3 regions of the Enterobacter sp. CP102 genome follow, and region 1 is predicted to be linked to each of the others. Evidence: predicted binding sites of a transcription regulator. Region 1 holds the regulator's gene; each other region holds the start of a gene.
What was found. The regulator CRP, encoded in region 1, controls carbon source genes, mostly activating them, when cyclic AMP is high. The targets are predictions, from matches to a motif close to ATGTGANNNNNNTCACAT.
Positions count from the first base shown of each region.

Region 2: azuC (stress response protein AzuC) is a predicted target of CRP. The motif match lies at 3,022-3,039, and genes of this name have one in related genera.
Region 3: rhaS (HTH-type transcriptional activator RhaS) is a predicted target of CRP. The motif match lies at 8,742-8,759, and genes of this name have one in related genera.

Region 1 covers NZ_CP104014.1:4,349,155-4,359,925, forward strand. Annotated here, with positions in the region: gene N1249_RS20620 (YheU family protein) at 1-70, shown strand, start outside; gene N1249_RS20625 (phosphoribulokinase) at 102-971, shown strand; gene N1249_RS20630 (OsmC family protein) at 1,059-1,463, opposite strand; gene crp (cAMP-activated global transcriptional regulator CRP) at 1,774-2,406, shown strand; gene N1249_RS20640 (YccS/YhfK family putative transporter) at 2,464-4,551, shown strand; gene N1249_RS20645 (aspartate aminotransferase family protein) at 4,608-5,828, opposite strand; gene pabA (aminodeoxychorismate synthase component 2) at 5,915-6,478, opposite strand; gene N1249_RS20655 (putative adenosine monophosphate-protein transferase Fic) at 6,509-7,093, opposite strand; gene ppiA (peptidylprolyl isomerase A) at 7,199-7,771, opposite strand; gene tsgA (MFS transporter TsgA) at 8,050-9,234, shown strand; gene N1249_RS20670 (cytosine deaminase) at 9,253-10,554, opposite strand.
Region 2 covers NZ_CP104014.1:2,870,325-2,881,095, forward strand. Annotated here, with positions in the region: gene N1249_RS13605 (non-heme ferritin-like protein) at 414-917, shown strand; gene N1249_RS13610 (anaerobic C4-dicarboxylate transporter) at 1,075-2,418, shown strand; gene N1249_RS13615 (DUF2766 family protein) at 2,498-2,749, opposite strand; gene azuC (stress response protein AzuC) at 2,857-2,940, opposite strand; gene N1249_RS13625 (MFS transporter) at 3,154-4,572, shown strand; gene N1249_RS13630 (RpiB/LacA/LacB family sugar-phosphate isomerase) at 4,645-5,283, opposite strand; gene N1249_RS13635 (YecR-like lipofamily protein) at 5,560-5,898, shown strand; gene ftnA (non-heme ferritin) at 6,102-6,599, shown strand; gene N1249_RS13645 (YecH family metal-binding protein) at 6,637-6,873, opposite strand; gene N1249_RS13650 (hypothetical protein) at 6,945-7,286, opposite strand; gene tyrP (tyrosine transporter TyrP) at 7,535-8,746, shown strand; gene N1249_RS13660 (YecA family protein) at 8,780-9,448, opposite strand; gene N1249_RS13665 (branched-chain amino acid ABC transporter substrate-binding protein) at 9,867-10,771, shown strand, end outside.
Region 3 covers NZ_CP104014.1:4,674,980-4,685,750, forward strand. Annotated here, with positions in the region: gene pfkA (6-phosphofructokinase) at 1-169, opposite strand, end outside; gene fieF (CDF family cation-efflux transporter FieF) at 334-1,236, opposite strand; gene cpxP (cell-envelope stress modulator CpxP) at 1,390-1,890, opposite strand; gene cpxR (envelope stress response regulator transcription factor CpxR) at 2,041-2,739, shown strand; gene cpxA (envelope stress sensor histidine kinase CpxA) at 2,736-4,109, shown strand; gene yiiM (6-hydroxyaminopurine reductase) at 4,163-4,837, opposite strand; gene sodA (superoxide dismutase [Mn]) at 4,909-5,529, opposite strand; gene rhaT (L-rhamnose/proton symporter RhaT) at 5,820-6,854, shown strand; gene rhaR (HTH-type transcriptional activator RhaR) at 6,855-7,703, opposite strand; gene rhaS (HTH-type transcriptional activator RhaS) at 7,777-8,613, opposite strand; gene rhaB (rhamnulokinase) at 8,915-10,384, shown strand; gene rhaA (L-rhamnose isomerase) at 10,381-10,771, shown strand, end outside.

The sequences.
Region 1 (10,771 bases):
GGTGGTGCTGGTATGGTCTGAGCTGCACGAAACGGTCAATATCATGCCCCGCAATGCCTTTCACGACTGACCTTTAACACTATTCCAGTCAGGGAGTTGCTATGTCTGCCAGACATCCGGTTATTGCCGTTACAGGCTCAAGTGGTGCGGGTACCACCACCACCAGCCTCGCCTTTCGCAAGATTTTCGCGCAACTGAATTTACGGTCCGCAGAGGTAGAAGGCGATAGCTTTCACCGCTACACCCGCCCTGAAATGGATATGGCGATCCGCAAAGCTCGCGATCTCGGCAAACACATCAGCTATTTTGGGCCAGATGCCAACGATTTCGGTCTGCTGGAGCAAACCTTCAAAGAATACGGACTGAGCGGCAAAGGCCAGTCGCGCAAGTATCTGCACACCTATGACGAAGCCGTTCCCTGGAACCAGGTGCCAGGCACTTTTACTCCCTGGCAGCCGCTTCCTGAACCTACCGACGTGCTGTTTTATGAAGGATTGCACGGCGGTGTGGTGACCACGCAGCATGACGTGGCACGCCACGTGGACCTGCTGGTCGGCGTTGTGCCGATTGTGAACCTGGAGTGGATCCAGAAGCTGACGCGCGATATCAGCGAGCGCGGTCATTCACGCGAAGCGGTGATGGATTCGGTTGTTCGTTCGATGGAAGATTACATTAACTTCCTGACGCCGCAGTTCTCACGCACCCACATCAACTTCCAGCGCGTGCCGACGGTAGATACCTCCAACCCGTTTGCGGCCAAAAGTATCCCGTCACTGGATGAGAGCTTTGTGGTGATCCATTTCCGTAATCTCGAAGGCATTGACTACCCCTGGCTGCTGGCTATGCTGCAAGGCTCGTTCATTTCTCACATGAATACGTTGGTGGTGCCGGGCGGGAAAATGGGGCTGGCGATGGAATTGATTATGACACCGCTGGTGCAGCGGCTGATGGAAGGGAAGCAGATCGCATAAGCTCGTTTTGCCCGGTGGCGCTACGCTTACCGGGCCTACGTGCGTGCTTTTGTTGGGCGGGTTAGCGCAGCGCCACCCGCCACAACATTACGCCTCGATCACTTCATACGAATGCGTTATTTTTACCGCTTTCTCCAGCATTAATGCCACAGAGCAGTATTTCTCCGCAGAAAGATCCACCGCGCGTGATACCGCAGCGTCTTTCAGCTCTTTGCCGGTCACAATAAAATGCAAATTGATGTGCGTAAACAGGCGTGGTGCTTCTTCACGACGTTCAGAAGTGAGTTTAACTTCGCAATCCGTCACGTCATGACGACCTTTTTGCAAAATCGACACCACGTCAATCGCGCTGCAACCACCTGCCGCCATCAGCACCATCTCCATTGGGCTTGGTGCTTTATCGCCGGAGTTCCCATCCATCAAAATCTGGTGTCCGGAAGCGGATTCGCCCAGGAACGTTAAACCTTCAACCCATTTCACACGCGCTTGCATATTCATTAACTCCAACGTTGCATTTTTGGTGACAGATTACGCGTACGTTACATTTCTCGCAACGGAAGGCGACCTGCATCATGCTGAAGCGAGACACCAGGAGACACGCGACAAAAGCTATGCTAAAACACTCTGGATGCTACAGTAATACATTGACGTTACACATGTATGCAGAGGACATCAAACTTTACTGGCTGCGAATATTACGACAGCCGACTTCCCAGGGTATGGGTAAGAATTCGATTGCAACCCCAGAGTCTGGATGCATCTTATGACTCTGGTGACAGCTTATAACAGAGGATAACAGCGCATGGTGCTTGGCAAACCGCAAACAGACCCGACTCTCGAATGGTTCTTGTCTCATTGCCACATTCATAAGTACCCATCGAAGAGCACGCTGATTCACCAGGGTGAAAAAGCGGAAACGTTGTATTACATCGTCAAAGGCTCGGTGGCAGTGCTGATCAAAGATGAGGAAGGGAAAGAAATGATCCTTTCTTATCTGAACCAGGGCGATTTCATCGGTGAACTGGGCCTGTTTGAAGAAGGCCAGGAACGTAGCGCCTGGGTTCGTGCAAAAACCGCGTGTGAAGTGGCCGAAATCTCTTACAAGAAATTCCGTCAGCTGATTCAGGTTAACCCTGACATCCTGATGCGTCTTTCTTCGCAGATGGCTCGCCGCCTGCAAGTCACGTCTGAGAAAGTGGGTAACCTCGCCTTCCTGGACGTAACGGGCCGTATCGCTCAGACCCTGCTGAACCTGGCGAAACAACCAGACGCAATGACCCACCCGGACGGAATGCAAATTAAAATTACCCGTCAGGAAATTGGTCAGATCGTGGGTTGCTCCCGTGAAACAGTAGGCCGTATTCTGAAAATGCTCGAAGACCAGAACCTGATCTCCGCCCACGGTAAAACCATCGTGGTTTACGGAACACGTTAATTCCGGTCAAACGGCGTGCCATCGCAAGGTGTCACGCCGTTTTTGTCTCTACTCCCCATGTGGCGCAGGCTAATTTATCACCCGGAAGTTAACTACGCACTGCGACAAACGCTGGTGTTGTGCCTTCCTGTGGCCGTGGGTTTGCTGCTGGGCCATCTGCAACAAGGTCTGTTGTTTTCCCTGGTTCCCGCCTGCTGCAACATTGCGGGTCTGGACACTCCGCATAAACGCTTTTTCAAACGCCTGATTATTGGCGGCTGTCTGTTTGCAGGCTGTAGCCTCGCCGTGCAACTGCTGCTTGCCCGTGATATTCCGCTCCCCCTGATCCTGACCGTGCTGGCCATGACGCTGGGCGTAACCGCTGAAATCAGCGCGCTACATGCCCGGTTGCTGCCCGCATCGTTGATTGCCGCCATCTTCACGCTGAGCCTCGCGGGGAATATGCCGGTATGGGAGCCGCTATTGATCTACGCGCTGGGAACCCTGTGGTACGGCGTGTTTAACTGGATCTGGTTCCGCCTGTGGCGCGAACAACCGCTGCGTGAATCGCTCAGCCTGCTCTACGTGCAGCTTGCCGACTACTGCGAAGCCAAGTACACCCTGCTCACTCAGCACACGGACCCGGAAAAATCGCTGCCGCCGCTGCTGGCGCGCCAGCAAAAAGTCGTGGATCTGATTAGCCAGTGTTACCAGCAGCTGCACATGCTCGCCGCCAATAAAAATCATGACTATAAGCGGCTGCTGCGTATCTTCCAGGTGGGTCTGGATTTGCAGGAACATATCTCTGTGAGCCTGCATCATCCGCAGGAGGTGCAAAAGCTGGTCGAGCGCAGCCACGCCGAGGCGGTGATCCGCTGGAATGCCCAAACCGTGGCAGCGCGCCTGCGCATCCTGGCTGACGATATCCTGTATCACCGCTATCCCACGCGTTTTAACATGGACAAGCAGCTCGGGGCGCTGGAGAAAATTGCCCATCAGCACGCGGATAACCCGGTGGGCCAGTTTGCGGCGTGGCACTTCAGCCGTATTTCCCGCGTCCTGCGGACTCAGCGGCCGCTTTACCCGCGTGACCTGATGGCCGATAAACAAAAGCGTCTGCCGCTGCTGCCAGCCCTGAAAAGCTATCTGTCTCTGAAATCTGCCGCGCTGCGTAATGCCGCGCGTATCAGCGTGATGCTCAGCGCCGCCAGCCTGATGGGCGTCGCGCTGCACCTGCCGAAACCGTACTGGATCTTAATGACCGTACTGTTTGTTACGCAGAACGGCTATGGTGCCACGCGGGTGCGCATTCTGCACCGGGCAGGCGGTACAATCGCGGGGCTAATCATTGCCGGCGTGACGCTGCACTTCCACGTACCAGAAGGCTATACGCTGCTGGGGATGCTGGCGATCACCATGGTGAGTTATCTGATTATTCGCAAGAACTATGGCTGGGCGATGGTGGGCTTTACGGTCACTGCGGTATATACCCTGCAACTGCTCACGCTCAATGGCGAACAGTTTATTATCGCCCGCCTGGTCGACACGCTGATTGGCTGCCTGATTGCCTTTGGCGGCCTGGTCTGGCTTTGGCCGCAGTGGCAAAGCGGGCTGTTGCGCCAGAACGCCCACGATGCGCTGGAAGCAGATCAACAAGCGATACGCCTGATCCTGAGCGACGACCCGCAGCCTTCGCCACTGGCGTATCAACGCATGAAAGTCAACCAGGCGCATAACGCCCTGTTTAACTCACTCAACCAGGCGATGCAGGAGCCGGGCTTTAATTCCCACTATCTGGCAGACATGAAACTGTGGGTAACGCACAGCCAGTTTATCGTCGAGCACATTAACGCCATGACCACGCTGGCGCGCGAGCACACCATGCTGACACCCGATCTGGCGCAGCGCTATTTGCAGTCCTGTGAGATTGCCCTGCAGCGATGTCAGCAGCGTCTGGAGTACGACGCGCCGGGAGAGGCGGGAGATTCGAACATTCTTGAAGCACCGGAAACACTGACGCATGGCCCAATGAGCACCCTGGAGCAGCATTTGCAGCGCATCCTCGGGCATCTGAGCACCATGCACACCATTTCGTCGGTGGCATGGCGTCAGCGTCCGCATCACGGAATTTGGCTAACGCGGATATTAAAGCGCACGCCGTATTGAATCACGTCCGGCTGGATTGTAGGCCCATGCAAGCGCAGCGCCGCCGGGCAATCAGGTTATCCCCGGACGATCTTCTCGACCGCCGCCGCAAAGCGGTTTAACCCGTCTTCGATGTCTTTGTCTTCAATCACCAGCGACGGCGCGAAACGCATCACGTCCGGCCCGGCATTTAGCACCATCACCCCTTCATCAGCTGCGGCGTGCAGGAAATCACGCGCACGACCTTTGTACTGCGGCTTCAGCTCAGCACCCACTAACAGCCCCATTCCGCGGATCTCGCTGAACACATCGTACTGCTCATCAATCTGCTGAAGGTGTTTCACGAACCGCTCGCGCTTCGCATTAACGCCGTTCAGCACTTCTGGTGTGTTGATGATATCGAATGCCGCACCGGCAATGGCGCAGGCCAGCGGGTTGCCGCCGTAGGTCGACCCGTGAGAACCCACGTGGAACGCGGAAGCGATATCCTGCGTGGTTAGTACCGCACTGACCGGGAAACCGCCGCCGAGCGCTTTGGCGCTGGTCAGGATATCTGGGGTCACGCCGTAGTGCATATAGGCAAAGAGATCGCCGGTACGCCCCATGCCGCTCTGGACTTCATCAAACACCAGCAGCGCCTGGTGCGCATCGCACAGTTCGCGCAGGCCTTTGAGGAATTCAGGCGTTGCCGCCGTTACGCCGCCTTCACCCTGAATCGGCTCGACCACTACCGCGCAGGTGTGGTCATCCATCACCGCTTTTACCGCGTGAAGGTCGTTAAACGGTACATGGATAATATCGGCCGGTTTCGGGCCAAAGCCATCGGAATACTTCGGCTGCCCGCCAACGGAGACGGTAAACAACGAACGCCCGTGGAAGGCGTTATGGAAGGCAATGATTTTGGTTTTGTACGGGCTATGACGGGTTGAAGCATAGTAGCGTGCCAGCTTGAAGGCCGTTTCGTTGGCTTCAGTACCGGAGTTCATGAACAGCACACGCTCAGCAAAGGTCGCGTCGATGATCTTGCGCCCCAGGCGCAGCGCAGGTTCGTTGGTAAAGACGTTACTGGTGTGCCACAGGGTTTCGCCCTGGGTTTTTAACGCCTCCACCAGCGCAGGATGACAATGACCGAGCGCCGTCACCGCAATCCCCCCCGCGAAATCAACATACTCTTTACCCTGCTGATCCCATACGCGGCTGCCCTTCCCTTTAACCGGGATAAATTCAGCCGGTGCATAAATCGGCAGGATCACTTCATCGAATGTCGCGCGGGTAATTGCTGATTGTTCAGTTGCCATGTCATGCCCATCCATTTTATGTCACATTGATTGTGAAAATATAATCACAAAATATGCATAAAAAATCACAACAAGGCAATAAAAATTCAGCGATTGAGGAAATTCGCCAGCAGCTGATGTCCCTGCTCGCTCAGGATGCTCTCAGGGTGGAACTGCACGCCTTCGAGATCCCATTCCTTATGGCGAATACCCATAATTTCGCGGGTGTCGCTCCAGGCGGTGACGTCAAAGCACGCTGGCAGCGTGGGCGGATCAATCACCAGAGAGTGATAGCGCGTTACGGTTAACGGGTTATTTAATCCGCTGAATACGCCTGTACCGTTGTGGGTAACGGGTGACGTTTTGCCGTGCATCACTTTTGCCGCACGCACGATGGTCGCCCCAAACACCTGACCAATCGCCTGATGCCCCAGGCAAACGCCCAGAATCGGCAGCTTACCGGCATACTGTTTTATCACGTCCAGAGAGATGCCTGATTCTGACGGGGTACAGGGCCCCGGTGAGATAACGATTTTCTGCGGGGCAAGCGTTTCAATATCAGCAAGGGTGATGTCGTCATTGCGGCGGACCACCACCTCCGCACCCAGTTCGCAGAAATACTGGTACAGGTTCCAGGTAAAGGAATCGTAGTTATCTATCAGCAGGATCATGGCGGCTCCACAACAAAAAGGCGCCCTATTCTACTCAGTTTCGCGCGCTTCGCTCACCACTTTACTAAAGATGGCAGTCAACGCGCTTAAATCGCCCATCGCACCACTCTGGTTGGCTACGACCCACTGCTCAGGATCGATATCGCGCCAGTCCAGCGCGTAGCCCGCATGGATGGCCAACTGGTCAAAGAAAATGCGTTGGGCAATACCATTGCCGCTCATAAAAGGATGCAGCATATTGATTTCACAATAGTAATGGCTAATCCGCTCGATAAATTCCTCTTTCTGAAGACCCACCAGGTACCGGTCGTTTTCCAGTGCCGCCATCAATTCATTACCCATCTTCTCGATGTATTCGAAATGGCAAAAAGGAATGTCACCTTTGAAAATATCGTCCGTACGGTATTCGCCTGCCCGTTTCATCTCTCTGCGATACAGATGGCGGTGAATAAGGCACAGATGGGGCAACCCAGGTGCTGAAGGCCCAAGTTCCAGCATCTCAATCTGGGGAACTGAAGGGCCATGACCCTTTTCAAGGAGACAACTGGCCTTAAAATTGACGTTACGCTGCTGCTCCCAGAGACGGGATTTTTGCTTGTCGGTGAGTTTTTTCACTTAACGCCTCCCTGAATATGTCCGTTTGCCACAAGTATAAGCAGCAAAACGCGCTTTCGCAGGGAGGGTCAGAAACGCGGGCAAAGAATGCCCGCGCAGGAAAGATTACGGCAGAACTTTTGCAGAAAGGATCACAACCGGTTTGGACGGCACATTCTGATATGGGCCTACGTCGTGGGTTGGCACCTGAGAAATTTTGTCCGCCACGTCCATCCCTTTCACAATTTTACCAAATACCGCGTACCCGAAGTCACGCTGACCGTGGTCGAGGAAGGCGTTATCCGCAACGTTGAGGAAGAACTGGCTGGTTGCGCTGTCTTTATCCGCAGTACGGGCCATAGAGATGGTGCCACGGGTGTTGAGCAGGCCGTTGTCCGCTTCGTTTTTGATTGGCGGGTTAGGTTGCTTTTGCTGCATCTGCTCTGTAAAACCACCGCCCTGCACCATAAAGCCCGGGATCACGCGGTGGAACGTGGTGTTGTTATAAAAGCCACTGTTCACGTAATCGAGGAAGTTTTTCACAGAAACAGGGGCTTTCTGGCTATTCAGTTCCAGCTCAATGTTCCCGGCGGAGGTGGTCAGCAGGACGTGAGGGTCTCCTTTTGCTGCCAGCGCAGCAGGGGAGACGGCAGAAAGAGCAAACACAGCTGCGACAGCCGCCAGTGTTGATTTGAGCATGAGAATTCCTTAACAAAGCGCAGTATAAAAAGCGAATGGCTTGATTCTAAAGAGCAGTATGAACGGAGACCAGCCTTTTACCTAATTTTACGAAATTGAAACAGTTGTTACCGCGCAAACGATTGGTTATACCGCCCATTAGTGTGATTTAGATCACACTAAAAACTGCAATGAAGCAATCATTACCCTTAAAAGATAGGAATAGATCACTTTAGCGACTAAAATCTGCCCGCTCTCAGCGCCCCCTGGGCGCTTTTCTTTTTCTGAACAGGCCAGACATGACTAACAGCAATCGCATCAAGCTCACATGGATCAGCTTCTTCTCCTACGCCCTGACTGGCGCGTTGGTGATCGTCACCGGGATGGTGATGGGGAACATCGCAGACTACTTCCAGCTGCCCGTTTCCAGTATGAGTAACACCTTCACCTTCCTGAACGCAGGTATTTTGATCTCTATCTTCCTGAATGCCTGGCTGATGGAAATCGTCCCGCTGAAAACGCAGCTGCGTTTTGGTTTTGTGCTGATGGTCGCCGCCGTGGCGGGCCTGATGCTGAGCCACAGCATCGCCCTGTTCTCCGCCGCCATGTTCGTACTGGGCCTGGTGAGCGGTATTACGATGTCTATTGGTACGTTCCTGATTACCCATATGTATGAAGGGCGTCAGCGCGGCGCACGCCTGCTGTTTACCGACTCCTTCTTCAGCATGGCCGGAATGATCTTCCCGATGGTGGCCGCCGTTCTGCTGGCACGCAGCATTGAGTGGTACTGGGTTTATGCCTGCATTGGCCTGGTGTACGTGGCCATCTTTATTCTGACCTTCGGCTGTGAATTCCCGGCGCTGGGTAAAAAAGCACAGACCGCGGCAGAGCCTGTCGTGAAAGAGAAATGGGGCATTGGTGTGCTGTTCCTCTCCATCGCCGCACTGTGCTACATCCTGGGCCAGCTGGGCTTTATCTCCTGGGTGCCGGAATACGCCAAAGGTCTGGGCATGAGCCTGAACGACGCAGGTAAACTGGTGAGCGATTTCTGGATGTCTTACATGTTCGGCATGTGGGCGTTTAGCTTCATCCTGCGCTTCTTCGACCTGCAACGCATTCTGACCGTACTGGCAGGAATGGCGACAGTCCTGATGTATCTGTTCATCAACGGTTCACCGGACCATTTACCGTGGTTCATTCTGACCCTGGGCTTCTTCTCCAGCGCGATTTACACCTCAATCATCACCCTGGGCTCACTGCAAACTAAAGTGGCGTCCCCGAAACTGGTGAACTTCGTTCTGACCTGCGGCACTATCGGCACCATGCTGACCTTCGTGGTAACAGGCCCGATTGTGGCTCACAGCGGCCCACTGGCTGCACTGCAAACGGCTAACGCTCTGTATGCCGTAGTGTTCATCATGTGCTTCATCCTGGGCTTCGTGACCCGCCACCGCCAGCACAACGCGGCAGCGGTGTCTCACTAATCGCCTTGCCCCTTTGCGCTAAGCAGAGGGGCTGTTTCTGGCAAAGCTTACCTCTTCCCCACCGTTGTCCATCTGGATCCACGTCTGCGCCAGCTGCGTGGTGGCAATAATCCTTCCCTGACGAATCGACCAGCGTACCGGCACCTGGCAGCGCACCGCTTCAAATCCGCTTTCCGCTGGCAGAATGATCAGGTTTGCCGGGTTCCCCGTCGCAATACCGTAATCGCTCAGACCAAAGGTTCGGGCGCTGTTGTGCGTAATCAGGTTCAGCCCGCTGTCAATCTGCGGATACCCCATCATCTGACACACATGCAGCCCCATATGCAGAACCTGCAACATATTGCCGGTGCCGAGCGGGTACCACGGGTCAAAGACATCATCATGGCCAAAGCAGACGTTGATACCCGCCTCCTGAAGCTCCTTCACCCGCGTGATCCCCCGGCGTTTCGGGTAATCGTCAAAGCGCCCCTGAAGATGGATATTCACCAGCGGGTTGGCGACGAAGTTAATCCCCGACATCTTCAGCAGGCGGAACAGCCGCGAGGTGTATGCGCCGTTATAGGAGTGCATAGCCGTGGTGTGGCTGGCGGTCACGCGCGCGCCAATACCGGCCTCGTACGCCAGGGTTGCGACCGTCTCGACAAACCGTGACTGCTCGTCGTCGATTTCATCGCAGTGGATATCCAGCAGACGGTCATATTTCTTCGCCAGCTCGAAGGCGATATGCAGCGACTGCACGCCGTATTCGCGGGTGAATTCGAAGTGCGGGATCGCGCCCACCACATCGGCACCCAGCTTTAGGGCCTCTTCCAGCAGTGCCGCACCGTTCGGGTAAGACAGGATCCCCTCCTGCGGGAAGGCCACGATTTGCAGCGTTATCCACGGAGCGACCTCCTGTTTGACCTCCAGCATCGCTTTTAGCGCCGTGAGCGTCGGATCGGATACATCCACATGGGTACGGACAAACTGAATACCGTTGGCGATTTGCCATTTCAGCGTTTTCCAGGCCCGCGCCTTCACATCTTCGTGGCTGAGCAGCGCTTTGCGCTCCGCCCAGCGCTCGATACCTTCAAACAACGTGCCGGACTGGTTCCAGTTCGGCTCACCTGCCGTCTGGGTGGTATCCAGGTGAATATGCGGCTCAATAAACGGCGGGATCGCGAGACCTCCGCGGGCATTGAGTATCTCGTAGCTTTCAACATGGGTATCGTCCATTGGTGTGATTTCACCAAAACGACCGTTCTCAATGGCGACCTGCCATAACCCTTCCCGACCTGGTAACCGAACATTCTGGACCAGCCAAAGTGGTGCTGTAGACATACCTATCCCCCCGGAAAACGCGGCTGAAATTCAGGAGTACGCGTTTATTAAAATTAGCCACCTAATTTGTACACAAAATCGTCGCAGACGAAAAGCGAACGATTTCCACAACTTATAAAAATCCTGACAAATCAATAATCTACCCACTAAGGAGTAGTTGAAGGCGTATTTGATTTGCATCAATAAGCCCCTTTGCTGAATCGTTAAGGTAGGCAGT
Region 2 (10,771 bases), 1.5 Mb from region 1:
TATTTTCGGAAAGATATATTGTTTTCCCATTGATTATCGCGCTGCACATTACACCCATCTCCTTGTTATTTTCTCATTGCGATAATCTATATGATAAATACTCAAAACCTTTAATTTCAATAAGTTAATAAACCATTAAATGTGTACTCATGTTTAGGTATTTAAACTATATTAAAATTTGTAATGTAACGTAAAATAAACAGTATTAAGAGTTTTCTTACTCCCCTGACAAGGGTATGCTTATTTGTATCGAACACAGGATGTGAATATTCGAGAACATTCAGTAAAAGCAGAATATCTCTATTCTGCCCTCCGTTATCGTGCGCTGATTACGTTGTGCGGTAAGCATCTACAACCTGCCGGGCCAGGTTAAGCAGCGGGCATTCATGCCCACAGTAAATAAGGATATTAGTATGACTACCCAAGCGATGATTCAGAAACTTAATGCCCAGATGAATCTGGAGTTTTACGCCTCTAATCTGCATTTGTATTTGAGCGACTGGTGCTCTGAGAACAGCCTCAACGGTACAGCCACCTTCTTTCGCTCCCAGGCGCAAAGTAATGTCACCCATATGATGCGTGTCTTTGATTTTATGAAACATGTTGGGGCTAATCCTATCGTTAAAGCCATCGACATGATGGAAGACGATTACTCCTGTCTGGAAGACCTCTTCCAGAAAACACTGGAAGAGTACGAACAGCGTTGCACCACGCTAAACCGCCTGGCGGATGAAGCCAGGGCGCAGAAAGACAGCACGACGCTGCATTTTTTGCAGGATATGGGCAAAGAGCAACAGCAGGATGGTGTGCTGCTGAAAACCCTGGCGGCTGAGATCCATAATGCGAAACGTGCCGGGTTATGCCCGGAGCAGACCGACCGCCATTTACTCGATATTGTGAATTACCAGCACCATTGATCCTGCTGCCTGCATCTTCTTCCCGGTGCAGGCGCCCTTCTTTCTTATCAACTCCCTGCTTTTTCTGACATTTAACAAATCAGATCTCGCTCCCAATGAATATCCCTACATCATGTAATGATTTGCGTAATTTCATTATCATCGACGAGGGAGCTTCATGATTACCATCGAGTTTATTGTCATTATCCTCTGCCTGCTGGCGGGAACACGGTTCGGCGGCATGGGTCTTGGCCTGATAAGCGGTATCGGTCTGTTCATTTTGTGTTTTGTCTTTGGTCTGCAACCGGGCAAGCCCCCGGTTGACGTGATGCTGACGATCCTGGCCGTTATTGGCTGTGCGGCCACATTGCAGACGGCAGGCGGCCTGAATGTGATGATGCAATTCGCCGAGCGGCTGCTGCGTAAGCACCCGCAGCACATCACGCTCCTGGCTCCTTTTACCACCTGGATGCTGACGTTTTTATGCGGGACCGGGCATGTGGTTTACACCATGTTTCCCATCATTGCCGATATCGCACTGAAAAAAGGCATTCGTCCTGAACGCCCAATGGCGGTGGCTTCTGTGGCCTCGCAAATGGCGATCACCGCATCTCCGGTGTCCGTGGCGGTGGTGTCTCTGGTGTCGATTCTGGGTGCGCAGCACGGAATTGGGCACGCCTGGGGGATCCTTGAAATCCTGGCGGTATCGGTTCCTGCGTCACTGTTTGGCGTGGCTATCGCGGCGCTCTGGAGCCTGCGGCGCGGCAAAGACCTGGCCGATGACGCGGAGTTTCAGGAGCGGATCAAAGACCCTAAACAGCGCGAGTTTATTTATGGTGGCACGGAAACGCTGATGAACCAGCGCTTCCCGAAACAGGCGTACTGGTCGACGTGGATCTTCTTTGCGGGGATTGCGGTAGTCGTGCTGCTGGGGGCGTTGCCAGAGTTGCGGCCAGCCTTCGACGTGAAAGGCAAAATGACCGCCCTTTCAATGAACCTGGTCATCCAGATGATGATGCTGATTGCCGGGGCCGTAATGTTAGTCGTCTGTAAGGTCAATGCGGCAACCATCTCGAACGGTGCCGTATTCAAAGCCGGGATGGTCGCGATTTTCTCGGTATTTGGCGTGGCGTGGATGAGCGACACCTTTTTCCAGGCGCACCTGGATGAACTAAAAATGGCGCTTGAAGGCGTGGTGAAAAGTCATCCCTGGACGTATGCCATCGTGCTGTTTCTGGTTTCTAAGCTGGTCAACAGTCAGGCTGCCGCGCTCACGGCCGTGGCGCCGATGGGGTTAATGCTGGGTATCGATCCTAAAATGCTAATCGCTTTCTTCCCGGCCTCTTACGGCTATTTTGTCCTGCCCACCTATCCAAGCGATCTGGCCTGTATCGGCTTTGACCGTTCAGGAACCACGCGCATTGGCCGGTTTATCCTTAACCACAGCTTTATACTGCCGGGGCTGATTGGTGTGAGTTGTGCGTGCGCGGCGAGTTATTTACTGGTGCAGACGTTCTTTTAAGGGCCTCTCCGGGCGACAGTTCTGTCGCCCTTCGACGTTTTTCAGAAAAGTGTTTCTAATTTCAAAACATCGGTTTATTTTAGTGAGACTCACCCTGCGGTGTGAATCGTAATTCGATTAACGCAATGGCTTTCTGGATAGCACGGAGCGTAACCGGGTCTGCCGCAGCAGGATGGCTGGTGAAATCGATGGTTTTCAGTTGGCTGGACATTTTTTCGCGCACTTCAACCGGCGCAATCACGTCCAGCACATCAAGGATTTGTTTGATAACCAACTGACATGCAACGACGTCAGACACCAGTTCCTGATCGGCGCTCAGGTTTTGAGACATAGGCTTTCTCCTTATTTAAAGGCAGCCATAGTAGCAAAACGTGGGCCCTTTCATCTCCCTCTCGTCGTTTACAGGCATAAAAAAACCTGCCGAAGCAGGTTTTTCCATCAGAACATAGCACCCGGTGGTACGTCTTTAAATGTGTTGCAGTAGTTAGCCCACATGCTTTTCAGGATTTTGCGCAGTTTCATTGTGATACTCCGGTAATTTGTTATGCAGGTGTTATTGTCAATGCGCTTATAATATGACCACCATCACAAAAATCAATATTTTTGTGACCTACATCACGATTATAAATCCACCTGTGCTGCCAGGTTGTTAAGAAAAATCGCGGTAAATCCGTAAGTTACGCACCTATAAATTCCAGTAAATTTTTATAATTTTTTTTGATACGGCAGGAAAAAATGAGTGAAAACATAACCGGCAAAGAGAGTCGGGGCTTGTCGCCTGCGGCGCTGTTGGTTGCCGGTGCTTTCTTTATGGAGTTTCTTGACGGCACGGTTATCGCCACAGCGCTGCCGGACATGGCAAAAAGTTTTGGCGTGCAGGCGGTTGACCTTAACATTGGCATCAGTGCGTACCTGATTACGCTCGCCGTGTTAATCCCCGCCAGCGGCTGGATTGCCGACCGCTTCGGCGCACGCAAGGTGTTCGCCCTTGCACTGGCCATCTTCACCCTGGCATCGGTATTTTGTGGCCTGTCTACGACGGTTGATCAGTTCGTCGCCATGCGTGTACTTCAGGGAATGGGCGGCGCGCTGATGGTGCCCGTTGGCCGCCTGGCCGTTTTACGCACCACACCAAAACACCAGCTTATTACCGCTATCGCCACGCTAACCTGGCCCGCGCTGGTTGCCCCGATTATTGGCCCGCCGCTCGGTGGTTTTATTACCAGCTATGCAGACTGGCGCTGGATCTTTTTCATCAATGTCCCGTTGGGTATCACCGCTATTATTCTGGCGCTGAAGATCATTCCCGACCTTCATGAAGATGCCCGTCGACCTTTTGACTTACCGGGTTTTGTCGCCACAACGGTGGCCATGGTGAGCCTGGTGTACGCGATGGAATCCATGGGGGGGCAGCATATACAGGAGGGACTGACGCTGCTGCTGTTAGCCATCGGCTCCGCCGCTCTGATCTTCGCCCTTCGCCATTTCCAGCGCGTGCAGTGGCCAATGATCCGCCTGGATGCGATGCAGGTTCCGACCTTTCGGGTAACGATGTACGGTGGTTCGCTGTTTCGCGCATCAATAAGTGCCGTCCCTTTCCTGTTGCCGCTGATGTTCCAGGTCGGGTTTGGCATGGACGCGTTTCATTCCGGCCTGCTGGTGCTGGCGGTATTTGTGGGGAACCTGACGATTAAACCGGCAACCACGCCGCTCATCCGCCGTTTAGGATTTAAGCGCCTGCTACTGATCAATGGCGCATTAAACGTGCTGGCGCTGCTGGCCTGTGCGTTTCTCACCCCGCATACGCCCGTCTGGCTGATTATGCTGATCCTCTATCTGGGTGGCGTGTTCCGCTCGATTCAGTTTACCGCCGTGAGCACGCTGGCTTTTGCCGATGTTCCGTCCGCCCAGATGAGCTATGCCAACACGCTGTTTTCCACCGCCACGCAGCTTGCCGTTGGGCTGGGCATTACGCTCGGCGCTATAGGTATTCGTATTGGCGAAAAGGTCAGTGATGCCATTGGGATGGTGGCGATACCCGGCATCAGCTTCCGGCTGGCGTTTGTGGTTATCGCGCTTATTTGCCTGGTTGGGATGTTTGATACTTTACGCCTGACCAAAGATGCAGGCAGCGCAGTGTCGGTGAAGAAATAAAAAAGCCCGATATTGCTTATCGGGCCTGTGATGCACACTGTTTGTCGGCCGGGTCATCCGGCCGGCACGGGATTAGCCTACAATCCCACGAACAAAGGCTTCAATCTCTTTGTCCTGGCAGTTTTCGAAGAAGCACTGCTGGAAACGCTGGCCGGTTACGGCGGTTTTCACCAGCTCAGGATCGATAGCGCGCAGGGTATCCAGATAATTTTCTTTCACCACCGCCGCTTTCACCTGGTTCAGGATCCCGGCGTTACGCACCTGCGGCTCTTTACGCTCTGGTGGATAACCTTCACCTTTACGGCCAGTAAAGGCTTTTTCGAAGATGAAGCGCACGTTCAGTTCGGCACCCCAGCCAAAGCCTTTGGCAAATGGCAGTGACAGCGCGTTACCGTTGTTGATCTGTGAAAACAGGAATGCGTCAGCCGGGTCAATGCAATACCCGCAGATAACGCCCGGGTGAATGTTCAGGGACATCAGCGCGCCCTGCCCTGTACCGCAGCCGGTCACCACGAAATCCACGGCTTTGGAATTCAGCAGAATGCTCGCCATAATCCCCAGGTGGATGTAGGTCAGATGATGATCGTTTTCATCACTCATCCCGACGTTATACACCGGGAAGCCTTTCTCATCGGCAACAGCGTTCAACTCGTTAAGGATGATGGCATTTTTACCTGCCTGGCTGTTTTCCATCATCAGTGCAATTTTCATCTTTACTCTCCTGAATGCGTTGCGGGGTAGCCCGCCGTGGATACCTGAAAACATCACCTTACTATCAAATAAACGTGCTTTCAAATTAAGTGAAAACTTGTTTTAAAAAACAGAAGCACGCTCACAAATTTGTGATGATTCAGCGCGAAACACGCGCCTGTGGCAGCTGTGTGGCACGCCGTTGCAAAGAGAAAGGCCAGTTTGTCTGGCTATTCCTGGCATTGCGTCAGGCATCTGCGGTTAGGATAACGTATCTCCATCTATTCAGAGCGATATATGAAAAAAGTATTCGTTGCCGCTACGCTCCTGTTACTTGCGGGATGTTCCGTCACCCGCAAGGCAGAAGTGAGTAACCTGGATGCACCAAACGGGATAGTCCGTCTCGACTACGGCCAGGCAATGCTTCAGAACGCCCATTATGATGACTACGTCACCAACGGCACCGCGGCAAAAGCCTGTCAAAGCATGGGTTATGCAACTGCCTCAGCCTACGGCCAGCCGATTAAAACCTGTACCCTGATCAGTGGTTCACTGTGCCTGAACGAAACCGTCACCATCCAGTACAAGTGCATGGGTTATGCCGTTAATCCAAACAGCGCGAATCCCTGGTATTAATCCTTACTGCCAGCGCTGACTGGCAGTATATTCAATTAAGAAAAAAAACAATTCGCATTAATATATATAAATGAGCGCCAATGCGTTTTATTCCCATTCGTATTTTTAATAAAAAGTTATTTATTTTACTTTTTGCAAATAATTAAATAACAAATTATAGTGTCGCTCATCGTGAACCAGAAATAATAAACCGGAGCTGCACCATGCTGAAAACTGAAATGATCGACAAGCTCAATGCTCAAATGAACCTTGAACTGTACTCATCCCTGCTCTATCAACAGATGAGCGCCTGGTGCAGCTATCACAGCTTTGAAGGTGCGGCAGCATTTCTGCGCCGTCATGCTCAGGAAGAGATGACGCACATGCAGCGTCTGTTTGATTATCTGACAGATACGGGCAGCCTGCCGCGCATTGCCACCGTAGAGTCACCGTTCGCAGAGTACGCTTCTCTGGATGAACTGTTCCGTGCTACCTACGAACACGAGCAGCTGATCACCCAGAAAATTAACGAACTGGCGCACTCAGCAATGACCAACCAGGATTATCCAACCTTTAATTTCCTGCAATGGTATGTTGCCGAGCAACACGAAGAAGAGAAGCTGTTTAAATCCGTGCTGGATAAATTATCTCTGGCGGGCAAATCCGGTGAAGGTCTTTACTTTATCGATAAAGAGCTTTCCACTCTCGATACTCAGAATTAATGAACATACGGAGCTGAATATTCAGCTCCGTACTGTTTTAATGGCGGCAAATTTTACTTTCGTGCGTTGAAAACCCTTCCGCAGCCGGAATAAACTTGCCGCGTGCCGCCAGAAATGCCACCAGCTCACCCGCCGTCATCTCTTCTGCTGAACAGGTATGAAAACGTTCTTCTGCCCCAAAACGCGCCTGAATAGCCGCAACCAGGCTTTGCTCTGTGTACTGCTCGCCAGACTCAATCATCATATTGAGCACTTCATGTCCGTGGATCGACATTCTTATCCCCTCTGAAAAGAAGTCAGCAGACTATACGCTCAAGGGGAAATGCGCCTTGCGCTGGCGCAGGTTTACATGCACCCCGCACAGCTGGTACATCGCCAGTCATGAGGATTAACAGCCTGGTAGAAGTAACGATAATTCGCCGTTTCCAGCGGAACACCGGCATCGAAGAAGAGATCGGTCAGCCACTCGACGTTTTCGATGATCCAGTCGTCTTCCGTCAGTCCCTGGGCAAAGGTCTCATCTTCCGGGTCAATAATCGAATAGATTGCCCAGGTGCCCATGTCTTTGTCCTGCCGGGACTCCGGGAGCGTCAGCGCTTTATCCTGCCAGCTGATGATCCAGTGCCCGTGACAGAGTAAATTACCTCCGCGACTCCAGGCAGCCGTGAATGGATTTGTCCCCGCCATTACCCCTCACTTTTTTTGATAATTTATCTTTACTGTTTAAGGTACGCCTGATTTTCGCGCGATAACATTGCCCTTATGAAGTAGGCAAAACCCCAAAAAGGATCAGTGAGTTGCCCAGGATTAATCCCACCGGGCAAAGTGTAAAGTAATCATTACACTGCTTGTAACGGTGATTTGACGAGATAGTGCTTTTCCCTTACTCTGCGCCGCAGATTTTGTCGCGATGTAAGTTCGTTGTAGAGGAAAGCGTGAAAAACAGAACCCTGGGAAGTATTTTTATCGTCGCTGGCACCACAATTGGCGCAGGAATGCTGGCCATGCCGCTGGCGGCGGCTGGTGTCGGATTCAGCGTTACGCTGATATTGCTGGTCTGCCTGTGGGCATTGATGTGCTACACCGCGTTATTACTGCTTGAAGTGTACCAGCACGTTCCTGCTGATACCGGCCTGGGGTCACTTGCGGCGCGCTACCTGGGCCGCTACGGCCAGTGGATCACCGGGTTTAGCATGATGTTCCTGATGTATGCCCTGACCGCGGCCTACATCAGCGGTGCCGGAGAACTTATCGCCTCCAGCGTCAACGACTGGTTCGGTACCGGCATCACACCGGCCACCGGGGCTATTTGCTTTGCGCTTATCGGCGGCGGTGTTGTTTGTGTGGGCACATCGCTGGTCGATCTGTTCAACCGTTTTCTGTTCAGCGCCAAAATTCTGTTTCTGATAGTGATGCTGGTTTTACTGGCACCGCATGTTCACAAGGTTAACCTGCTGACGCTGCCGCTGGAAAAAGGGCTGGCGCTTTCCGCTATTCCGGTGATTTTCACTTCGTTTGGTTTCCACGGTAGCGTGCCAAGTATCGTCAGCTATATGAATGGTGATATCCGCAAGCTGCGCCGCGTCTTTATGATTGGTAGCGCCATTCCGCTGATTGCCTATATTTTCTGGCAGCTGGTGACGCTGGGCAGTATTGACTCTTCAACCTTTGTGGGCCTGATGGCCGAGCATTCGGGTCTGAACGGTTTCCTGGTAGCATTGCGCGACGTGGTGACCTCTTCCCACGTTGAGCTGGCGATGCATCTGTTTGCTGACCTGGCGCTGGCGACATCGTTCCTCGGCGTGGCGCTGGGCCTGTTTGACTACCTGGCCGATCTGTTCCAGCGTCGTAACACCGCTGGCGGGCGTTTACAGACGGGGGCGATTACCTTCCTGCCACCGCTGGCGTTTGCGCTGTTTTATCCGCGTGGTTTTGTGATGGCGCTGGGTTATGCCGGCGTGGCGTTATCCGTCCTTGCCCTGCTGCTGCCTTCCCTGCTGGCATGGAAAAGCCGTCAGCAGCATCCTGAACAAGGCTACCGCGTTGCAGGCGGTAAACCGCTGCTGTGTATTGTGTTTGCCTGCGGCGTGGTGATTATTCTGGTGCAGTTTTTGATTGCAGCAGGGTTGCTGCCGGAAGTGGGTTAATAAAAAAGGGGCTACTCGTAGCCCCTTTTTTTATCAGTGCAGACAGCAGCTTTTAAACTTCTTGCCGCTACCGCACGGACACGGATCGTTGCGCCCAACTTTCGCGCCATTCACGACCGGTTTTTGTGCGACAGGCTGCTGCGGATTCTCGACCCAGTAGTTATACAGGCGCAACGCCGCAGGCTGGATGCCTTCAATACTGGCGGTGTATTCCTCTTCGGTCAGTTCATCCAGCTTATCGCTGTTCTCTTCTGTACCGTGCAGGGCAATCACATCCAGATCCGCTTTCAGCTCTTCCGGCAAAGATGACCAGTCGGTCAGCGCCACACCGCGCATGTAGCCGTAGCACCACTCTTCAACTACCGTGTAGCTCTGGCCATCCACATCGTTGTAACCAAACATCGGTTCAAACTGATCCGGGTATTCGCTCAGGCGCTCGGCAATATCGTTCATATGCTTAAAGCAAAGGTCGATAAAGCGGTTCATTTCGCGATCGTTTTTCCAGCGTGGGATATATTTCTCGCCACCCCAGACCGCCACCAGCCATGCATCGGGTTCAACCACAACAGGGCCAGAAAGGACTGCGGTGAGCATACCGTCCAGTTCAGACACGTCGATAACTGACGCATCTTCATGCCCGTAAGAGATTAATGTCTCTTCCAGCCACGCCATTTCGCCTTCATTTAATGGGCCTTCCGTCATCGCTGACACTCCTGATAAAAAAAGGAAAAGATCCTGGCATATATCGCACGCCATGCCTATCTGAAGTTTAGGTCTTTATTGGTGCAAAAAAGTACAAACCGTGACCCTTGCACAACTTATGGGCATTCTTGTTAACGAGATGTGATCTCCGCTGTAATTTCATTGCGTCCCGCAAGGCGGCGTAAAACGGCACTCTATACTCAAACATGTCGCAACCCGGTCAATGGGTTAACAATTCTGGCAACTATTTTGCTTGTTGTTTTGCGCGCGAATTTTGCGCAAGGAACCCTCGCCGTAATAAGCAGGATGTTGTTGGGTTTAGTGCATTTTGTTCTCGTTTTTGTTTTTGGATTGGCAACGCCGTCGGGCGTTCGGGCTTTAACCTCGTGCAAAAACCTCTTCGCTAAGGAACATAATAATGTCGCTGAAATTTATCAGAAGTCCTCTTTCTCTTGTGCTGGCAGGTTGTCTGGTGACCGCATTCTCCGCCCAGGCGGATATTGTTATTGGTGTCGCCGGGCCGTTCACAGGCCCAAATGCCACGTATGGCGATCAGTACTGGCATGGTGCCACACAGGCAGCAGAAGACATTAACGCCGCAGGAGGGATCAACGGTGAGAAAATTAAACTGGTTCAGGGCGATGATGCCTGCGAGCCTAAACAGGCCGTTGCAGTTGCTAACCGTTTAGTCGATCAGGATAAAGTCAAAGCCGTTATTGGCCATTTCTGCTCTTCCTCAACCATGCCCGCCTCAGAGGTGTATAGCGATGCGGGAATTATCGCCATCACCCCGGGTTCGACCAACCCGCTTATCACTGAACGCGGCATGAGCGATATGTTCCGCATGTGCGGACGCGATGACCAGCAGGGCCAGGTTGCCAGCGATTTCATCATCGACAAACTGAAAGCTAAACGGGTCGTCATCATTCACGATAAAGATACCTACGGTCAGGGGCTGGCGGATGCCACCAAAGCCGCGCTGGCGAAACGCGGCGTCCAGGACGTGATGTACGAAGGCTTATCGCGCGGTGAAAAAGACTTTAATGCCCTGGTCACCAAAATTGGCGCGCAGAAGCCAGACGTGGTCTTCTTCGGCGGCTGTCACCCGGAAGCCGGCCCGCTGGTGCGCCAGATGCGTGAGCAAGGCGTACAGGCCAAGTTCTTCTCTGGCGACTGTATCGTCAATGAAGAGATGGTGACCGCCGCAGGTGGGCCGCAATACACCAACGGTATCTATATGACCTTCGGTAAAGATCCTCGCCTTATCCCGGATGGCAAAGCCGTTATCGAGAAATTCCGTGCAGGCAAATTTGAACCTGAAGG
Region 3 (10,771 bases), 330 kb from region 1:
TGTAGCGGTCCAGCTGCACCATGCGGTCTTCATACAGGCCCAGGTAACCGTCATAGACGCCAAAAACTTCCAGACCTTCCGTCAGCGCTGCACGAACAACACCACGAATTGCTGCGTTCATGCCCGGCGCATCACCGCCGCTTGTCAACACACCGATTTTCTTAATCATGACTACCTCTGAACTTAGGAATGCAAAATTGAAATCTGTTGCCGGAAGAAACTGTTCGACCAACGAATACTGCAAATAGTATATCAATCGCTTCCAGCTGAATTGATTCAGGTCAGACCAAATGGCGGTAATTTATACACAAAATGCTGGCCTGGCTCACTTTTTTACAACGAATTACGAAAGCTCAACTGTCCGGGTACAACCGAGCAGGGATCCTGGTGAATGATGACGTCCGAACCAGGAAAACGCTGCAAAATCGCCTGCTCGACCTGCTCAGCTATAACGTGAGCCTGAACCAACGGCAGGTTGTCTTCCATTTCAATGTGAATCTGTATAAAGCGGGTCGGCCCTGACTGCCGCGTACGAAGATCGTGCGCACCGCTGACGCCAGGCCAGGAGGTCACGATAGTAAAAATTTCATCACGTTCTGCATCGGGAAGTGCGCGATCAAGCAGCGATTGCACCGCTTCATAACCCATCCGCAAGGCGCTGGATAAAATATAGATCCCAATCCCTAACGCAAACAACGCATCGGCCCGATGCCAGCCATACCATGCCAGACCAAGCGCAATAAGAATTGCCCCATTCATCATAACATCAGACTGATAATGAAGCATATCTGCCCGTACCGCCTGGCTTTGCGTTTTACGTACGACCCAGCGCTGGAACGTTACCAGAACAAGTGTGCTAATAAGTGCAATGATCGTGACGATGACACCAACACCGGGGTCGTTCATCGGCGATGGCGACACAAGATGCTGAATACCGGTTAAAAATAGAAACAGCGCAGAGCCGGAAATAAACATGCTTTGCGCCAGCGCGGCCAGCGATTCCGCCTTACCATGCCCAAAGGTATGTTCTTCATCTGCCGGTTGCAGCGAATAGCGCACCACCAGCAGGTTGGTCAGCGAAGCGGCAATATCGACCAGCGAGTCCACCAGCGCTGCCAGAATACTGACCGAACCGGTATACCACCACGCGAAAATCTTGATTATCAGCAAACACGACGCCATGACCGTCGCCGCAATTGCCGCCCGGCTCACCAGCCGTCCATAGGATTGATTCATAAACACTCCTGTCATGCCATGCCGCTAGTATAACGGATGCTTAGGGAGTCAAAGGATGAATAAACGGTTAACAACGATGATTGAAGGGCAAAAAAAACCCCCACGTCATGTGGGGGAAGACAGGGATGGTGTCTATGGCAAGGAAAACAGGGTTTACTGGTTACTACGGGTATTGCTACTGAAAAGCGTCATTTCTGAGCTTCGTTGCATCCGTGCAACCTCACGCAACTGGTCCATCCGTTGCTGATGTTTCTCGTTCAAAACCGCTTGCTGCTCGGGCGATAGCAGGTGGAACATCTGGTTGCGAACCCTGGCCATTTCGACCTGGCGGGCAACCTGTACCTGTGCCATTTTTTCTGCCTGAGCGCGTACAGCGCTTTCGTCAAAATTTTCTGCAGTGACAAGGCTATGCATTGTCTCCATTTCGCTAACATTAACAGGGGGCTGGTCTTGTCTTGCCCTCTGCATCAGATCTCGCATCTGTTGACGCTGATGTTCGGTTAAACTTATGCCGTCAAACATATGGCTTTGGCCGCTGTGCTGCGCTTCACTCTCTCCAGAGAGTCCGTTGTCGCCGATAATAGCTACGGCAGCCTGGCTAAACGCACTGAACGCCAGCGTTGAGGCCATGACGGCAGCGGTAACTTTGCGCATCACTTGCTCCCAAAATCTTTCGTGTCGCGATTCAACGAGAGACAGTCTACGATTCAGGCTGCAAACATGCGTCAGGGGGTGTAAAACAACGTAAAGTCATGGATTAGATAGCCTTGATGTCGTAATTTCTGCCTCGGAGGTATTTAAACAATGAATAAAATCCTGTTAGTTGATGATGACCGAGAGCTCACATCCCTTTTAAAGGAGTTGCTCGACATGGAAGGTTTCAACGTTCTGGTTGCCCATGATGGCGAGCAGGCGCTGAGTCTCCTTGACGACAGCATCGATTTACTTTTGCTCGACGTCATGATGCCGAAGAAAAACGGCATTGATACGTTGAAAGAGCTTCGCCAGACACACCAGACCCCCGTCATTATGCTGACCGCGCGCGGCAGTGAACTTGACCGTGTACTCGGCCTTGAGCTGGGCGCGGATGACTATTTACCGAAACCGTTCAACGACCGTGAACTGGTTGCCCGTATTCGCGCTATCCTGCGTCGTTCCCACTGGAGCGAGCAGCAGCAGAATACCGATAACAGCTCACCGACGCTGGAAGTGGACTCCCTGAGCCTGAACCCGGGCCGCCAGGAAGCGAGCTTCGACGGCGAAACGCTGGAACTGACCGGCACCGAGTTCACCCTGCTGTATCTGCTGGCACAGCATCTGGGCCAGGTGGTATCGCGTGAACATTTAAGCCAGGAAGTGCTGGGCAAGCGCCTGACGCCGTTTGACCGTGCTATCGATATGCATATCTCTAACCTGCGTCGTAAACTGCCGGAACGCAAAGATGGTCACCCATGGTTTAAAACCCTGCGTGGTCGCGGTTATCTGATGGTTTCCGCTTCATGATAGGTAGCTTAACCGCCCGCATCTTCGCCATCTTCTGGCTGACGCTGGCACTGGTTTTAATGCTCGTATTGATGTTGCCAAAACTCGACTCACGCCAGATGACGGAGCTTCTCGACAGTGAGCAACGTCAGGGCGTGATGATCGAGCAGCACGTAGAAGCCGAGCTGGCAAACGATCCGCCGAACGATTTAATGTGGTGGCGCAGGCTGTTTCGCGCTATCGACAAATGGGCACCGCCCGGACAACGCCTGTTGCTGGTCACCAGCGAAGGCCGCGTCATTGGTGCCGATCGCAATGAAATGCAGATTATCCGCAACTTCATCGGCCAGGCGGATAACGCCGATCACCCTCAGAAGAAAAAATATGGTCGGGTAGAAATGGTTGGCCCCTTCTCCGTGCGGGATGGGGAAGATAACTACCAGCTCTATCTGATTCGCCCTGCGAGCAACTCCCAGTCTGACTTTATCAACCTGCTGTTTGACCGTCCGCTGCTGCTGCTGATTGTCACGATGCTGGTCAGTTCACCGCTGCTGCTCTGGCTGGCGTGGAGCCTGGCAAAACCGGCGCGTAAACTGAAAAATGCCGCCGACGAAGTGGCGCAGGGTAACCTGAGGCAGCACCCTGAGCTGGAATCCGGGCCGCAGGAGTTCCTTGCCGCAGGCGCCAGTTTTAACCAGATGGTGAGCGCGCTGGAGCGCATGATGACGGCGCAGCAACGGCTGCTCTCGGATATCTCGCACGAGCTTCGCACTCCGCTCACGCGACTCCAGCTTGGCACCGCGCTGCTGCGTCGCCGCAGCGGTGAAAGCAAAGAGCTGGAACGTATCGAAACGGAAGCGCATCGTCTGGACAGCATGATCAACGACCTGCTGGTGATGTCGCGCAATCAGCAGAAAAACGCGCTGGTCAGCGAAACGGTGAAAGCCAATCATCTGTGGCATGAGGTGTTAGACAATGCCGCATTCGAAGCAGAACAGATGGGCAAATCCTTTACCGTCAACTTCCCGCCGGGGCCATGGCCGCTGTACGGTAACCCCAACACGCTGGAAAGCGCGCTGGAGAATATTGTGCGTAACGCCCTGCGCTACTCGCATACGAAGATTGAGGTGGCGTTCTCGGTGGATAAAGACGGGATCACCGTCATTGTCGACGACGATGGTCCAGGCGTAAGCCCGGAAGATCGCGAGCAGATTTTCCGTCCGTTCTACCGTACCGACGAGGCGCGTGACCGTGAATCTGGCGGTACCGGGCTGGGTCTGGCGATTGTTGAAACCGCCATGCAGCAGCACCGCGGTTGGGTGAAAGCCGACGACAGCCCGCTGGGTGGGTTGCGGTTAACGCTGTGGTTGCCGCTGTATAAGCGTTCGTAGCAGTTTGTGCCGGGTGGCGGCTTCGCCTTACCCGGCCTACATTCTTCCGTGGGTTATTTACCCCACAATCTCCGCGAATTATCCTCGATCTCACCGCTAATGCGGCGCTTCTGCATCGTTCTGGTCCAGCTGGTCGATAACCCCGCCGCCGACAGCAGGCGATGATACTGTTCATCGTCAAACGGCATATGCCAGGCAATCGCACAGGCGTCGTATACCGAGACATCACTCAGGCGTGACGCCAGCTCCAGCGGCGCGTCGGCAGAAACCTGCCCTGCCAGCACCACGCGGTACAGCCAGCCGGTTTTGCCCGCCGTTTGCAGCCGGGCCGACATATCGCTGATGCCGAAATGGTAATTCAGTTTGAAGCACGGTGAGCGCGGTTGCGTCACCTGAATCAGGGCATCACCCCAGCGGAAAATATCACCGATAAAGACGTTGTTCTCGGTCAGCCCTTCGGTCGAGAGGTTCTCGCCAAACGCCGGTGCAACAAACAGATCGGCCTGTTCGGGGAACTCAGCAATCCAGTGCTGATAGTGTTCGCGCGGATAGTGGCACAGCGCGCGCTCAGGCCCGCCGTGGATTTTCTTTTCGGCCTGCTCGTCGCCCGCCAGCCCGAGGTCGGTTAGCGTCAGTTCGCCGTCAACCTGAATTTTAGCGATGGCGCTCGGGCGGCTGCCGTCATACTCCCTGACCTTGCCTGTAAACACATTCACCGGGTAATGCATTGCTGCCTCCATTACGCAGATACAAAAAAAGCGAGTCATCAGACTCGCTTCTCACAGGCGTCAATGCAACCTTATTTTTTAGCGGCGAAACGCGCTGCTGCTTCGTCCCAGTTAACCACATCCCAGAATGCTTTGATGTAGTCAGGGCGACGGTTCTGGAATTTCAGGTAGTAAGCGTGTTCCCACACGTCCAGGCCCACGATTGGGAAGCCAGATGCGCCAGAAATTGCTTCACCCATCAGCGGGGAGTCCTGGTTTGCGGTAGAGACAACAGCCAGTTTGTCGCCTTTCAGTACCAGCCACGCCCAGCCAGAGCCGAAACGGGTAGCAGCAGCTTTTTCAAACTCAGCTTTGAAGTTGTCTACAGAGCCGAAATCGCGCTCGATAGCCGCTTTCAGGTCGCCCTGCAGGGTAGTACCGGTTTTCAGGCCTTTCCAGAACAGGCTGTGGTTAGCGTGACCACCTGCGTTGTTACGCAGAACGGTTTTCTTGTCAGCTGGCAGCTGGTCAAGTTTGGTGATCAGCTCTTCAGCAGACAGGTTTGCGAACTCTGGCAGGCTTTCCAGCGCTGCGTTCGCGTTGTTCACATAAGTCTGGTGATGTTTAGTGTGATGGATTTCCATCGTCTGCTTGTCGAAATGCGGTTCCAGTGCGTCGTAGGCATACGGCAGGGATGGCAGTGTATAACTCATAATCCTCTCCATTAGTGTCGGGCGGCACAGCTGTTAATGCCGCGTAAGCAGTTGGTTCATTATAGTTAATTAAATGATATTGAAAATGATTATCAATGCCGTAGTTTTTATAAGGTTATTCACCTTTCGCAACAATCCCGAAATTGTGAGTCTGCTCACGCGGTTAACGCGTTAATTGCCATTTAAAACCAAATTGCGGCAACCTTCTGAAGGTTCCTAATCCGCCTAATTTTTACACTCATCAAGTCGGCGGGAAGCCTCCGACATATAAAAACGATGAGGATGTAAAAATGAATCATGCGATTACGATGGGTATTTTCTGGCATCTGATAGGCGCAGCCAGTGCGGCCTGTTTCTATGCCCCGTTTAAAAAGGTTAAACACTGGTCGTGGGAAACCATGTGGTCCGTTGGGGGTACCGTCTCCTGGCTTATCCTGCCCTGGACCATTAGCGCCATGTTGTTGCCCGATTTCTGGGCTTACTACTCTTCTTTTAACGCCTCCACGCTGCTACCGGTGTTTCTGTTCGGTGCGATGTGGGGTATCGGTAACATCAACTATGGCCTGACCATGCGCTACCTCGGCATGTCGATGGGCATTGGGATTGCCATCGGTATTACGTTGATTGTCGGTACGCTGATGACGCCGATCCTCAACGGTAATTTCGATGTGCTGATCCACACCCAGGGCGGGCAGATGACGCTGCTTGGCGTGCTGGTGGCGGTGATTGGTGTGGCTATCGTGACCCGCGCAGGCCAGCTCAAAGAGCGCAAAATGGGCATTAAGGCCGAAGACTTCAACCTGAAGAAAGGTCTGGTGCTGGCGGTGATGTGCGGCATTTTCTCCGCAGGCATGTCCTTTGCGATGAACGCCGCCAAACCGATGCATGACGCCGCTGCCGCGCTGGGCGTAGACCCGCTGTACGTTGCGCTGCCAAGCTACGTGGTGATCATGGGCGGTGGCGCGCTGGTGAATCTGGGCTTCTGCTTCATTCGTCTGGCAAAAGTGAAGAATCTGTCGGTAAAAGCTGACTTCTCGCTGGCAAAACCGTTGATCATCACCAACGTGCTGCTTTCTGCTCTCGGCGGCCTGATGTGGTACTTGCAGTTCTTCTTCTACGCCTGGGGTCACGCCAGTATTCCGGCGCAGTATGACTACATGAGCTGGATGCTGCACATGAGCTTCTACGTGCTATGCGGCGGGCTGGTGGGTTTGATCCTGAAGGAGTGGAACAATGCCGGGCGTCGTCCGGTGGGCGTTCTGAGCCTGGGCTGCGTGGTGATTATTATCGCCGCCAACATTGTTGGCCTCGGCATGGCGAACTGATTACGCCGCCTTTCGACTGCGATGACGCCACTGAACCGGCGTCATCCCCACCTCGCGATTAAACACCACCGAAAAGTAGTTACTGTCCTCAAAACCACAGCGCATCGCCACTTCGCTGACCATCAGCTCCGTGTGTTGCAGCAGATACTGAGCATGGCAGATGCGCAGCTGGCGCAGATAGTGGTTCACCGTCATTCCCGTCTGAGTGCGAAACTGCTGGCGCAACGCGCGCTCGCTGCACTGCTCCTGCTCGCAGAATTTCTCCAGCACAAAGCTCTTGTTGAGGCTGCCGGCGAGGGTGGTAATGAGCTTGTCCAGCAGCGCTTCCTGTTCACTCGCAGAAGGGTTATCGGTGGCATAGCGATAGCGTTTGAGTGTCATAACCAGCTGGGCGAAAAGCAGTTCCGCCATCGGGTGGGCAAGCGGGTCGGCCTTCTGGCTCTCCTGTTCCAGCAGGGAGATCACCTGACGCACCTGGGTCATACCGTTGCTGCTTAAACGCCAGTGCGGTGTGCTGCTGGCATCGTTAAACCCGGGAATATGCGCGGCCCAGTCGACGTTGAGCTTGAGCCTGTCAGGGCAGTAAATCACGTTCTGCAACACCAGATCGTTTACTGAGGCGTAGGAATGTTTGTCTTCAGCGCGGATATAAAACAGGTCGCCGCGCGTAATGCGATAGGGCCGGTCGTTGAGCACGTGTAAGCCATTTCCCCGCCACACCAGCACCAGCTCGCAAAACTCGTGCGTGTGTTCGGCAAAAACGTTTTGCGGATAGCGATCGGCCACCGCAACGGACTGGCCGGCGGAGGCAAAAAAATCATTTTTGCGAAGGATTAACTGAGCAGCCACACCACAACCTCAACGGCGAATAACCTGACATTATTAGCTTTTTTGCGGCAAGAAAAGGGTGACTGCCCTCGCGTTACTGAAGTGATGCGTCCTTACCCTGGCGAATATCGCGCGGTGACCAGTTAAATTCCCGGCGAAACAGGGTCGAAAAATGGTTACTGTCGCCAAAACCGCAGCGATAAGCGATATCCGTGACGCTTTCGTCAGTATGGCGCAGCAGGTGGCGCGCTTTGATCAGGCGCAGGCGGTTGAGGTAGCGCTGCGGCGTGAGCCCGGTGTGATGTTTGAGCTGGCGATGCAGGGTGCGCAGCGATAACGAGAAATCATCTGCCAGCGTTTCCCAGCTGATATCCTCGGCAAAGTGGTCTTCCAGCCAGGCCATCAGTTGATTCAGCCGCGCATCGTTATTTTCCAGCCCTTCCACCAGGCTACTGCGACGCAGCAGTACCAGTAACTGCATAAACAGCAGCTCGCGGGTGGCGATGACATGCGTCTCCTGCCCGTCTTCACTTTTTTCCATCTGATTAACCAGCTGGCGCACCTGTTGCAGCGTGGCCTGATTTACCCGCCAGTGCGAAGGATAATGCCCGTCCTTCTCCTGCGGTAGCAGCTGGTTAAGCCCCGAAAGAAACTGGAACGCATCCGGGGAACGGTAGAGGACATTAGTCAGACACAGGTTGTCCGTATGTTCATACAAGTGCCTGTCGTGGTCGCGCACAAAGCACACCGTACCGCCGCTGATGGTGTACGGCTGGCCGTTAAACACGTGGATCCCCGTACCGTGTTCAACAATCACAATTTCATGGAAATCATGATAATGCTCCGGAAATGCAGCCTGTGGGAGCCGTGGTTCAATCGCGACAGGCGAACCTCCCGAAGGAAAAAAATCCACGCTGTGTAGTACGGTCATAGCAGCCCCCACCGATGAGAAATGTTCTCAAAATAGTAATTAAGGCTCTTCAGACTCACCTTAAATTTTCGGCAGCAAACCTCGCAAAAGCTGTCCGTTTTTCAAGAAACAGATGGAAAGATCAGGAAATGCGGCAAGCGTCACATTGCCTGCAAAGCCCGCCATTACTGGAAACTGTGAACTCCCTCACGTTCATCTTTGCTTTCTTGCCAGCCCCGGTTTTCGCCTGTCAGTAACGAGAAGGTGACTTTTTCTTCCCTTTCTTACACTCATCCCCAATGACTTAAAGAGGGACCCGAACATGACATTTCGCCATTGTGTGGCAGTCGATTTAGGCGCATCCAGCGGCCGCGTAATGCTGGCCACATATGACTGTACCCAGCGCACACTTTCGCTTCGTGAAATGCACCGCTTTGTTAACTGCCTGCAAAAGCAGGATGGTTTTGACACCTGGGATATTGATGGCCTGGAAGCCGAGATCCGCATCGGGCTGACGAAAGTCTGCGATGACGGGATCCGTATCGATAGCATCGGCATTGATACCTGGGGCGTGGATTATGTGCTGATTGGCAAGAACAGCGAGCGCGTTGGCCTGCCCGTTTCGTATCGCGACAGTCGTACCGATGGCGTAATGATGCAGGCTATCGAACAGCTCGGCATGGCGAATATCTATGGCCGCTCAGGCATTCAGTTCCTCCCTTTCAATACGCTCTACCAGCTGCGCGCGCTGGTCGACACGCAGCCGGAACTGGTGGCGAATGTCACTCATGCTTTGATGATTCCGGATTACTTCAGCTACCGCCTGACCGGCAACATGAACTGGGAATACACCAACGCCACCACAACTCAGCTGGTCAACATCAATTCCGATAACTGGGACGAACACCTGCTGAACTGGACGGGCGCATCCGCATCCTGGTTCGGCACGCCAACCCATCCTGGTAATGTGATCGGTCAGTGGATGTGCCCGCAGGGCAATGAAATCCCGGTGGTGGCCGTTGCGAGCCACGATACCGCCAGCGCGGTGATTGCCTCACCGCTCGCCAGTAAGGACGCCGCCTACCTCTCTTCCGGCACCTGGTCGCTGATGGGCTTTGAGAGCAAAACGCCGTACACCAGTACCGCCGCTCTGACAGCAAACATCACCAACGAAGGCGGTGCGGAAGGCCGTTATCGGGTGCTGAAAAACATCATGGGTCTGTGGTTGCTTCAGCGCGTGCTGAAAGAGCAAAACATTACCGACCTGCAGCGCCTTATCGCCGATACCGCCGCGCTACCGGCATGTCGATTTCTGATTAACCCAAACGATGACCGTTTTATTAACCCGGCGCACATGAGCGCGGAGATCCAGGCCGCCTGCTTCGAGGCCGGACATGCCGTGCCATCCAGCCCCGCTGAGCTGGCACGCTGCATATTCGACAGCCTGGCGCTGCTGTATGCCGATGTACTGAGCGAGCTGGAAGCCCTTCGCGGTAAGCCATTCACCCAGTTACACATCGTGGGCGGTGGCTGCCAGAACCAGCTTTTGAACCAGCTTTGCGCCGATGCCTGCGGCATCACCGTGGTGGCAGGCCCTGTTGAAGCCTCCACGCTCGGCAATATCGGCATTCAGCTGATGACGCTGGATGAGCTTTCAAACGTTGACGATTTCCGCTCGGTGGTGACAGCGAACTACAGCCTGACCACCTTCACACCCAATCCCTGCAATGAAATTGCCCGCTACCGGGCCCAGTTTCAGCAAAAACGACTGACTAAGGAGCTTTGCGCATGACCACTCAACTTGAACAAGCCTGGGACCTGGCTAAACAGCGTTTCGCCGCCGTTGGCGTGGATGTCGAAGAGGCGCTGAGCCAGCTCGACCGTCTGCCGGTGTCCATGCACTGCTGGCAGGGCGATGACGTCGCCGGTTTCGAGAACCCGGGCGGCTCCCTGACGGGGGGCATTCAGGCGACCGGTAACTATCCGGGCAAAGCGCGTAACGCGACCGAACTGCGTGCCGATCTGGAGCTGGCGCTGAGCCTGATCCCGGGGCCAAAACGCCTGAACCTTCATGCGATTTACCTCGAATCAAGCGAGCCGGTTGCGCGTAACGAGATCAAACCAGAACACTTTAAGAATTGGGTTGAGTGGGCGAAAGCCAACAAGCTGGGGCTGGACT